3 regions of the Brenneria tiliae genome follow, and region 1 is predicted to be linked to each of the others. Evidence: predicted binding sites of a transcription regulator. Region 1 holds the regulator's gene; each other region holds the start of a gene.
What was found. The regulator LexA, encoded in region 1, represses DNA repair genes until DNA is damaged. The targets are predictions, from matches to a motif close to TNCTGTATGTACATACAGNA.

Region 1 (3,281 bases):
CGTATTGGGCAATCTGCTGGATAACGCTTTTGAAGCCAGTCTGAAAAATCCGCAAGGTAATCATACGATTGAACTGTTCTTTTCTGATGAAGGGCAGGATGTCGTCATCGAAGTTGCCGATCAGGGATGCGGCGTTCCCGACTCACTCAGAGAAAAAATCTTTAAACAAGGGGTGAGTACTAAAACCGAAGAGGCTGGCGAACACGGCATTGGGCTTTACCTGGTTGCCAGCTACGTCGGCCGTAGCGGCGGAGTCATTACTTTAGAAAACAATACGCCCTGCGGCACGCTCTTTTCCATATTTATTCCGAAAACGAAGGGATACCCATGACGAAGATAAATATATTAATCGTGGAGGATGAAACGCCATTGGCGGAAATGCACGTGGAGTTTATCCGACAGCATCGTGAATGCGGGCAAATATGGCTGGCGGGTAATTTGAGCCAGGCCCGGACGATGGTGGACCGTTTTAACCCCGATTTGATACTTCTGGACAATTTTCTACCCGATGGACAAGGCCTAAGCCTGTTGCATGAACTGACCCTGAATCACTTTGCGGGCGGTGTTGTGCTTATCACGGCGGACAGTGATATGGATACGGTGGCCGACGCTATTCGCTGTGGGGTGTTTGACTATCTCATCAAACCTATTGCCTATGAGCGTCTGAGTCAGACTCTGGAGCGTTTTTGGCATCGGCTGGATATGTTTAACCAGCATAATGGCATTAGCCAGAGCCAAATCGATGATATGTACAATGCTTATGCCCGGGGGAAGCCAAAAGAAAAATTACCTGCCAACATTGATGAACTGACGCTGAATAAAGTGCAATCGTTGTTTCATGGTGAGCAAACTCGCCATACGGCGGAAACCGTTGCGTTGCAGCTTGGATTGAGCCGGACCACCGCGCGGCGTTATCTGGAGTATTGTGCCGCCAGGCAGATGATTGAAGCTGAAATTGTTTACGGTAAGGTGGGGCGTCCGCAGCGGATTTACCGATTAATCCGCTCTGAGGATTGAAAAACGGGATGAAAAATCGGCAAAGCGACCGATTTAACGTACGGGACGGCATGAAGTTACTGATTTACCGGTTCCCAATTATTCCTTACCTGTATATACTCACAGCAAAACTGTATAAACAACCAGGGGGCGGAATGAAAGCATTAACAGCCAGACAGCAGCAGGTTTATGACCTGATCCGCGATCATCTTGCGCATACCGGTATGCCGCCGACGCGTGCGGAAATTGCCCAGCAGCTGGGATTTCGGTCGCCAAATGCCGCCGAGGAGCATTTAAAGGCATTGGCGCGCAAAGGCGTCATTGAAATCGTATCCGGCGCGTCGCGCGGTATTCGCCTGCTGATGGAAGAAGAGACCGGCATTCCGCTGATTGGCCGCGTCGCGGCGGGTGAGCCGCTGCTGGCTCAGCAGCATATCGAGTGCCACTATCAGGTCGACCCGTCCATGTTCAAACCAAGCGCCCACTTCCTGCTGCGCGTGAGCGGAATGTCGATGAAAGATATCGGTATTATGGATGGTGATTTGCTGGCGGTGCATAAAACGCAGGACGTCCGTAACGGGCAGGTGGTTGTGGCACGGATTGAAGATGAAGTCACGGTCAAGCGATTGAAAAAACAAGGTAATACCGTACATCTTCTGGCTGAAAACGAAGAGTTTTCCCCTATTGTCGTCGATCTGCGGCAGCAGAATTTCTCTATTGAAGGGCTGGCGGTCGGCGTTATTCGCAACGGCGACTGGAGCTGATTTTACGTCTTTGACACAGGCGATAGTCCCTGGCGTTTCTTATCGATTATCGCTCCGCTTGCGGGGCGATATGGCTGGGTTGGAAACGGGACGAAACGTGCGGTGGTGATAAAAACGATCGATTTCGGTCCGCCGGATCCAGTATCGTATCACAGGGAATAAACCTTATAATCACACCTGCGCCAAGTGGAAAACCAGCTTATGTCAAAACGCTATATCATTACCGTAAAAGATACGGAACAACCTGATAATGAAGTCTCATTTCCGTTCACCTCCCATGACGATCTAACCAAAATCCTTTCCTTATGCGACGGCAAAACAGCGCTGCCTGAAGAGCAGCTGTATCCATTTTTAGTCGGCATGAAACTGTTTGGCGAGGTAGTCACGCTTAACAGGAAAGAAGAGATGTTTCAAAAAATCCACCCGGCCCTAAAAGAGTTTATCGGCGATTTTAAGAAAAGCATCAAAAACAGCCAGTGAATAAGCAAGGGCGCGGTGAATGACGGACGGGACCGATCGGCCCTTGCAACCCTTTGCCGGAACTAGCGTTTCTTGATGGGAATGCTGTGGTCGTGATCGCAATGCTCCGTTTGTTTACAGGCCGCAACTTCCTGGCAGCCTTCACAAAGTCCGTGCGCCTCAATCACGCTGTGGCGCAGGGTAAAGCCCGCCTGCTGCGCCAGACCGCGCAGTATTTCCTCCACCCCTTCCGTCTGACGCTCGGTAACCTGAGCGCAGCGGTCGCAGATAAACAGCGCCGAGGTGTGGCTATGATCTTCGATATGGTGGCAAAGCACATAGCTGTTGTTTGACTCCACCCGATGAATAAATCCCTGCTCCAGCAGAAAATCCAACGCGCGGTAAACCGTCGGGGGTTTGGCCTGCGGCTCGGATAGGCGCAGCAGATCGAGCAGATCGTATGCGCTGATCGCAGCGGACTGCTGCGCCATCAGGCGTAACACTTCCAGCCGCTGCGGCGTCAAACGTACGCCGCGGTGCTGACAAATCTGTTCAGCCTGGGCAAGTAGTTTGTCCTGATTGGTTGAATCCATTGCCATATCACCCTGACGCATAAAGGAACCAGGCCGATATCTTACCACGGCTGCAAGAAAAGGCAGAACCAGTGACGTTCACCGGCCGCTAAAGATGGAGAGCGAAAACTTAAACCACCAGATCGATCAGCAAAGCGCGCAGCGGCGTCTCGGCCTGAATGGTCAACCCGCTTTCCTGGCGGATAAACGCGCCATCGCCGCAGCCCAGCCTGTCGCCGTCATGCCTGTTGCCGCTCACCGCCGCCGAGCCGTGCAGCAACTGGAGATAAGCCTGATTGCCGTTCAGTTTAATGCTCTGCCGCTCATTTTCCTGTAGTTCCAGGTGATGGACCCACACCTGCTGGCGCAGTTGCAGGCTGTTTTGCTCCCCCTCCGGCGAGGCCAGTAAACTTAGGGCGGTTTTATTCAGCCTCAACCGCTGCAGCGGGCAGTTTTCCCGCGTCGGGCAGGCGTCCAGCCACAGCTGCAT
Region 2 (3,281 bases), on a different contig from region 1:
GGCGTTAGCGGCGCGGGTTCACTGGCGGCGCTGGCAACAGCAAGAGACGGCAAGAAAAACAACATCGCAAACGACAGCGCGATTTTTTGCATTGTGGATCCTGATAAATAAATAGAAGCGCTACATACGGTAAAACAATTATCGTCCCGTATACCTCTGCCTTTAGCGCTGTCACATTATCATCGCCTTAATTTTAAGCAAAGATCAAAATTGGTAAAAAGTTATTTTCTTGATAACGGCGCGGCGTAATAACCGGGCGATTTTTTTACCGGACGGCGGATTTATGCAAACCGCGCCTCCCGCCGTCCGTTTTTTTCCCTGCCGCGCTGCGGCAAATGGCCTAATCGGCGCTTAGGCTCTGGTCGCCTCGATCGTCATAATATCCGTCACAAAGCTCCCGTCGTCCTGTACTTCAAAATGCCGGGCCACTTCGTCGGCCAGCGTTTTTTGCAGTTCCCGGATGGCGACCGTGAAATGTTCGGGCGTACGCATCCGCGCAATCCAACTGCTGAACTCCAGCGTCAGACGGTCGCTGGCGACATGGCGCACGATAAATCCCGCCTCGGTAAACATGCTCAGCCATTCGCCGGGAGAATAGTCACGCACGTGCGAGGTATCGCGCAGCTTTTCCACGGTCTGTAAATAGGTGTCCAGCAGCGGATGGCCCGGAGACACCACATCCATCATGATGACCTGTCCGCCGGGCTTCAGTACCCGCCTGGCTTCACGCAGCGCCTGGCCTACATCATGCCAGTGGTGGGCGGAATAACGGCTGATAATGATATCGGCGCTGGCGTCGTCGAACGGCAGCGACTCGGCGACGCCCTGCCGGGTACGGATATTCGTCAGCCCTTTTTGTCGCGCGGTCTGGCCGACAACCTCCAGCATTGCTGCGGAAAGATCGTAAGCCACCACGTCGGCGACCGCCTGCGCGGCGACGAAACTGGCGTGTCCCGCGCCGCAGCCCAGATCGATAACGCTGGCATTGGGGAAGGGAGCCAATAGCGTGGACAGCCGTTGCAAATCTTTGCCCTGCGCATGGACCGCACTGGTCAGATAGTTTTGCGCCTGTGAGCCGAACTGGCGTTCGACGCTGCCGCTGTGATCCGATTTCTTTTCCATCATCGCTCTCTATTAAAACGGGGAACTTATTCGTTATGAAGGAGGCCGGAAACGCTTTCCCCGGCCGCCAAGCCACTATAAAGCAATCTTGCGCAACTTGTTTGCACAGATTTGTCAGTGTATATTTATACAGTATTGTTGGGGGTGGGCATGCGCAAAATTATTCATGTTGATATGGATTGCTTCTACGCGGCAATTGAGATGCGTGATAACCCGCGCCTGCGCGATATCCCGCTGGCCATTGGCGGCAGCGCCGATCGCCGTGGGGTGATCAGCACCGCCAATTATCCGGCCCGCCGCTATGGCATTCATAGCGCGATGGCGACGGCAACCGCTCTGCGCCTGTGCCCGCAGCTGACATTGCTCTCCGGGCGGATGGAGGTGTATAAGGCGGCTTCCCGCCAGATCCGTGACATCTTCGCCCGCTATACCTCGCTGATTGAACCGCTTTCTCTGGATGAAGCCTACCTGGATGTCACCGACAGCCCTTATTGCAATGGGTCCGCGACGCTGATGGCGGAGGAGATCCGCCAGGCTATTGCCGCCGAGCTGGATCTGACGGCCTCCGCCGGGGTCGCCCCCATCAAATTTCTCGCCAAGGTTGCCTCCGAGCTGAACAAACCTAACGGCCAGTTCGTTATCCCGCCGGATCGGATGGATGCATTTATATTGCAGCTGCCGCTGGCGAAGATCCCCGGCGTCGGCAAAGTCACGGCGAAGCGGCTGGAAGAGAAGGGCATGCTGACCTGCGCCGATGTGCGCCATTACTCGCTGGCCGAGCTATTAAAGCATTTCGGTAAATTCGGCCGCGTCCTGTGGGAGCGCAGCCACGGTATTGACGAGCGGCCCGTATCGCCTGACCGGCTGCGTAAATCCGTCGGCGTTGAAAAAACGCTGGCGCAGGATATTCATCACTGGCATGAGTGCGCCGGTTTAATCGAGCAGCTCTATCAGGAGCTTGAATTACGCTTAAAACGGGTCAAGCCGGATCTGCATATCGCGCGGCAGGGGGTAAAGCTGAAGTTTGATGATTTCCGCCAGACCACGCAGGAACACGTATGGCCGGTGCTGAATAAGCAGGATTTACTCACGCTGGCGCAGCAAACCTGGCGGGAGAGGCGCGATAAGCGCGGCGTACGGCTGGTGGGGCTACACGTCACCCTGCTCGACCCGCAGATTGAGCGTCAGCTGGTGTTGAATTGGGAGTGAACCTCCAGGCCATTGAAAAAGCCCGTTATTAGGGAGAGCGTGGCGAGGGGACATTGCATGGTATCCGCTATATGTCCCCTTCAACGATAAAAGATCCTAAGGTGGTGTCAGTGTTTTGAACTGTTTATCTTCAATCCAACCCCGCGTACTTTTTCTTTCATCGGATATATATTCCACCAGACTCCATCCCGATTGTTGGGTAATGATACCTACAACGTCATTTTTTACCACGTAGCCGTGGGGATTCGCTGTCTCTTTCGGCTCAATATGCAGGATGGCTTTGTTGTCGGTGATTTGTACTAACTGTATCCAATGCGTGTCGAAATTTTTCTCTAAATCCAAACCAGAGTCAATTTGCGGCATCATTACATTGATGCAGCCGGCATGTTGTTGACCTTGTGGAACGGTAAGTGTTATGCCATCTTGACTAGTCTTCAGAGTGCCAGGCCGAATGGCGTCAGACCAGGAAATAATCTCTGAATAGCCATCTTTCGATGCCTGTCCTGTCAGTGCAAATTCGCAGCTACGAGTCGTTCCTTCCCCCATCTCTTCGTGGTAGTAACCCGTAATAGCTCCTAGCGGCGACACTGCCAGAAATAAATTTTCATAAACACCTGAGAGCAGTGGCTTAGCTAACGCGTTTGTGCAATATAGAGCCAGCATCGCGGCTGATGTAATCATTAATCTTTTCATTATTTTTTCCCGGAGAGTCTGTCATATACCCTCTGCATGCGGATATCATAATCGCCATAATCTTTGCCGTTATAATTGTATGCCATAGATTGGAAATCCTTCCTCTGCATGGCGGAAAGCAGTGCCGCATTGCTCTGACAAAGTTTAAGGAAAGCGTTGAGGTGATTACCGGCATTAGCTTTCATGGCATTCACAAAGATGAAGACGTCTTTATAGCCACACGCGGCATGGTTAAAGCCCATAATCTGGAACATGCC
Region 3 (3,281 bases), on a different contig from region 1:
CGGCCCGGCGCCGGCTGATGCGGCTGCGGAATATGCTCATCCGCCGCGCCGTAACGGGCCTGCTGCTGCGCGGCAAAATCTTTCGCCAGCTGCGCCTGTATTAACTGGTTTTCTTCCTCTTCCCGCTCAAGATACTCTTCCCCGTAACGCTGACGCTGCTGTTCGAGATACGCCCGCTGTAACGCGGCTTCCTGCTGAGCGATATCCTCGTCGCCGGGCGCCATATCCTGGTTAGCCGTATCGCCCTGCTCCTGAGCCCTGGCCTGCTGTTCCGCCAGACGCTGGGACGGCAGTTTGATGCCGTATGAGGCCAGCTCGCGCCGAGTGGGAATGCGCACCGGATTCGGACGCGGCAACTCCGGCCCGACGCCCTGTTTTACCTGCGGATTGTCGTCGCCGTCGGCGCTAAAGGCCGGCGTAAACGTCGTATTGGCCCTGAACGCCGTCTCGGTCGCCTCCGGCGTGGCGGACTGTCCGCCGTGGGATGGCCGATCGATGGGATGCGCCACCTGCGGTTGGGCGATCGGCGGCATGTCGGCGCTGCCGGAGGGATGATACGCATCGGCGTTGCCGTCACGTGCGGAGACGGAATCCGGAACCTCAAACGAATAGAGCGGCGGGTTGAGCGTTGAAGCCGCGTCGATTTGCTGCGGGGCGGCGGGCTGTTCCGGCACCGCCGGCCGGCCGGCCGTCGCCGGAGCGGACGGCGGCCGATCGCCCTCCTCCCCTGGCGAAGCGGTATTGGCAACGGCTTCGGTTATCGAGGGCGCGGAAAATAGGACGTCATCATCGCTCGCCGCCGTGGCCGTTACGGACGGATGCTGCCGCTCGTCAAAGGCGTCGGCCTCCGGCGCGCTATCGCTGCGCGAGCGATTGGACATAAACGTCAGGCAGCCCAGCACCGCGGCGCCGATTTTTTCGGCAATGGTCAACCACGACCAGCCGGTAAACAGCGTTAAGCCGGCCGCCCAGACGCACAGCAGGATCAGCGTGGCGCCCATGCTGTTAAAACGGGGAATCATCGAGCTGCTCAACAGGCTGCCCAATACGCCGCCGGAGGCAAAATAGTAGAGGTCGTCGATATTCAACGCCGCCAGGCCGCAGGAGGTCAGAATCAACGCCAGCGTGCCGATCAGGCGCAGCGAAAAGGTGAAATAGTCGATGGCGTTTTGGCTATCGCGATGGCGGAAAGCCGACCAGCACAGACATAGCATAATCGGCGGAATGGCATAGGCCAGCACGCCGAAAATGAAAAACAGGGTATCCGCCAGCCAGGCTCCCGCCACCCCGCCGACGTTGTGAATGGGTTCATGCCACGCGGTTTGCGACCAACTGGGATCGGAAGGACTAAAACTGAGTACCGCGACGCCAAGATAAACGGCAAAAAGCGCCACCACGATCAAAATCGCTTCTAGCAAACGACGGGTACCGCTGAGTTTTCTCAGGGTAATTTCTTTATCTTCTGTATATTCCTGGCTCAAGCGTCTCTCCAGGGCCTGTAAAGGTTTATGACAAAACGCCGAGGGTTCCCGGCGCTGAAACTGTATAAATTCACAGGAGTGTAGCTGAATTTATCGGGTTTTGCACCCATGGGTTTATCGGGTTTTAATCACCAGACGATTGCTTTGTTTCACTTCTTCCATCACCACATAGGTGCGGGTATCGTTCACCCCCGGCAGTCGAAGCAGCGTCTCGCCCAGCAGCTTGCGATAGGCGGACATATCCGGCACCCGGGTTTTCAACAGGTAGTCAAAATCGCCGGAAACCAGATGACACTCCTGAATTTCTTCCAGCTTCTGCACCGCCGAATTAAACTGTTCAAACACATCGGGCGCTCCGCGGTTCAGCGTTATTTCAACGAAAACCAGCAGCGAGGCATCCAGATAATGCGGATTGAGCAGCGCGGTATAGCCGTTAATAAAACCCTGTCGCTCCAGACGACGCACGCGCTCCAGACAGGGCGTTGGTGATAATCCCACCCGTTTGGAAAGCTCGACATTGGAAATACGACCGTCTTTTTGCAGTTCGTTCAGGATGTTGCGATCGATACGATCGAGATCTTTTCCTGGCCGTTTTTTAGTATCTACCATTATTATTGTCTCTCTTCACTCTTCCCTGAACCTGCTACACTCCGACCAACTTCAATGTCTCAGAGCCGCCCTAAAGAACACCCGTTGCCTATATTGCATAGCAAAAATCACGCTCTTTTCGTCGCTATCCGTCATCGTCCTGCGCGGTGGTAAACGTGTTACACCAGGCAAAAACGATTTATCCGTGGCGCAACCAGCCAGACAGGCGACGAATAAAAAACCGAGCTTTTGACTATTCACATACAAAAAATTTCCTCTTACCCAGATGTTTTCGCAAAAGCACAGCTGATTGTCAAAGCAAAACAAATAAAATCAGAAGAAAGTACCAGATTAAATAAGCCGGAGGCGGATTCTCAGGCGCTTTCAGTCATTTTACTTATCAATGCGACTGATCTATCAGCAACTTACCGCGGCCATAAACATTAACGATTAAACAAATAGCTAACAACTTCGCCACACGCTTTTTTTACTCAGGTAATTTCCTTACAATCACCCCCATATGTCCGTCATCGTGAAATGAGGAACTCATGAGTACCGTTAAACACCATAAGTTATTGATTCTGGGCTCTGGCCCGGCTGGCTACACGGCTGCGGTTTATGCCGCACGGGCGAATTTACATCCGGTGCTCATTACCGGGATGGAGAAAGGCGGTCAGTTGACCACCACCACCGAAGTGGAAAACTGGCCTGGCGATGCGGAAGGCTTGACCGGGCCGCTGCTGATGGAGCGCATGCAGGCGCACGCGGAAAAATTCAATACCGAGATTGTCTTCGACCATATTCAGCGCGTCGATCTGCAAACCCGCCCGTTTCGTCTTTTCGGCGACAGCGACGAATATACCTGCGATGCGTTGATTATCGCCACCGGCGCGTCCGCGCGCTATCTGGGGCTGCCCTCCGAAGAGGCTTTCAAGGGGAAAGGGGTGTCCGCCTGCGCCACCTGCGACGGTTTCTTCTATCGCAACCAGAAAGTCGCCGTGGTCGGCGGCGGCAATACCGCCGTTGAGGAGGCGCTGTATCTCTCCAACATCGCCGCCGAGGTGCATCTGATTCACCGCCGCGACAGTTTCCGTTCGGAGAAAATCCTTATCGACCGGCTGATGGACAAGGTGGAAAACGGCAATATCATTCTGCATACCGACCGTACGCTTGACGAAGTCCTCGGCGACCAGATGGGCGTAACCGGCGTGC

Region 2: the regulator LexA is predicted to act here: its motif matches at 1,238-1,257, upstream of dinB (DNA polymerase IV).
Region 3: the regulator LexA is predicted to act here: its motif matches at 1,540-1,559, upstream of MFP24_RS21735 (DNA translocase FtsK 4TM domain-containing protein).

What each region holds. Positions count from the first base shown of each region.
Region 1 is NZ_JAKPCB010000098.1:264,269-267,549, reverse strand. Features, by position in the region: gene dpiB (sensor histidine kinase DpiB) at 1-331, shown strand, start outside; gene dpiA (two-component response regulator DpiA) at 328-1,017, shown strand; gene lexA (transcriptional repressor LexA) at 1,152-1,760, shown strand; gene MFP24_RS13745 (DUF3861 family protein) at 1,962-2,240, shown strand; gene zur (zinc uptake transcriptional repressor Zur) at 2,303-2,812, opposite strand; gene MFP24_RS13735 (pirin family protein) at 2,922-3,281, opposite strand, start outside.
Region 2 is NZ_JAKPCB010000083.1:50,372-53,652, reverse strand. Features, by position in the region: gene dpaA (peptidoglycan meso-diaminopimelic acid protein amidase) at 1-92, opposite strand, end outside; gene MFP24_RS01625 (class I SAM-dependent methyltransferase) at 352-1,122, opposite strand; gene dinB (DNA polymerase IV) at 1,273-2,331, shown strand; gene MFP24_RS01615 (hypothetical protein) at 2,428-3,024, opposite strand; gene MFP24_RS01610 (N-acetylmuramidase family protein) at 3,024-3,281, opposite strand, start outside.
Region 3 is NZ_JAKPCB010000103.1:187,731-191,011, reverse strand. Features, by position in the region: gene MFP24_RS21735 (DNA translocase FtsK 4TM domain-containing protein) at 1-1,481, opposite strand, end outside; gene lrp (leucine-responsive transcriptional regulator Lrp) at 1,596-2,090, opposite strand; gene trxB (thioredoxin-disulfide reductase) at 2,618-3,281, shown strand, end outside.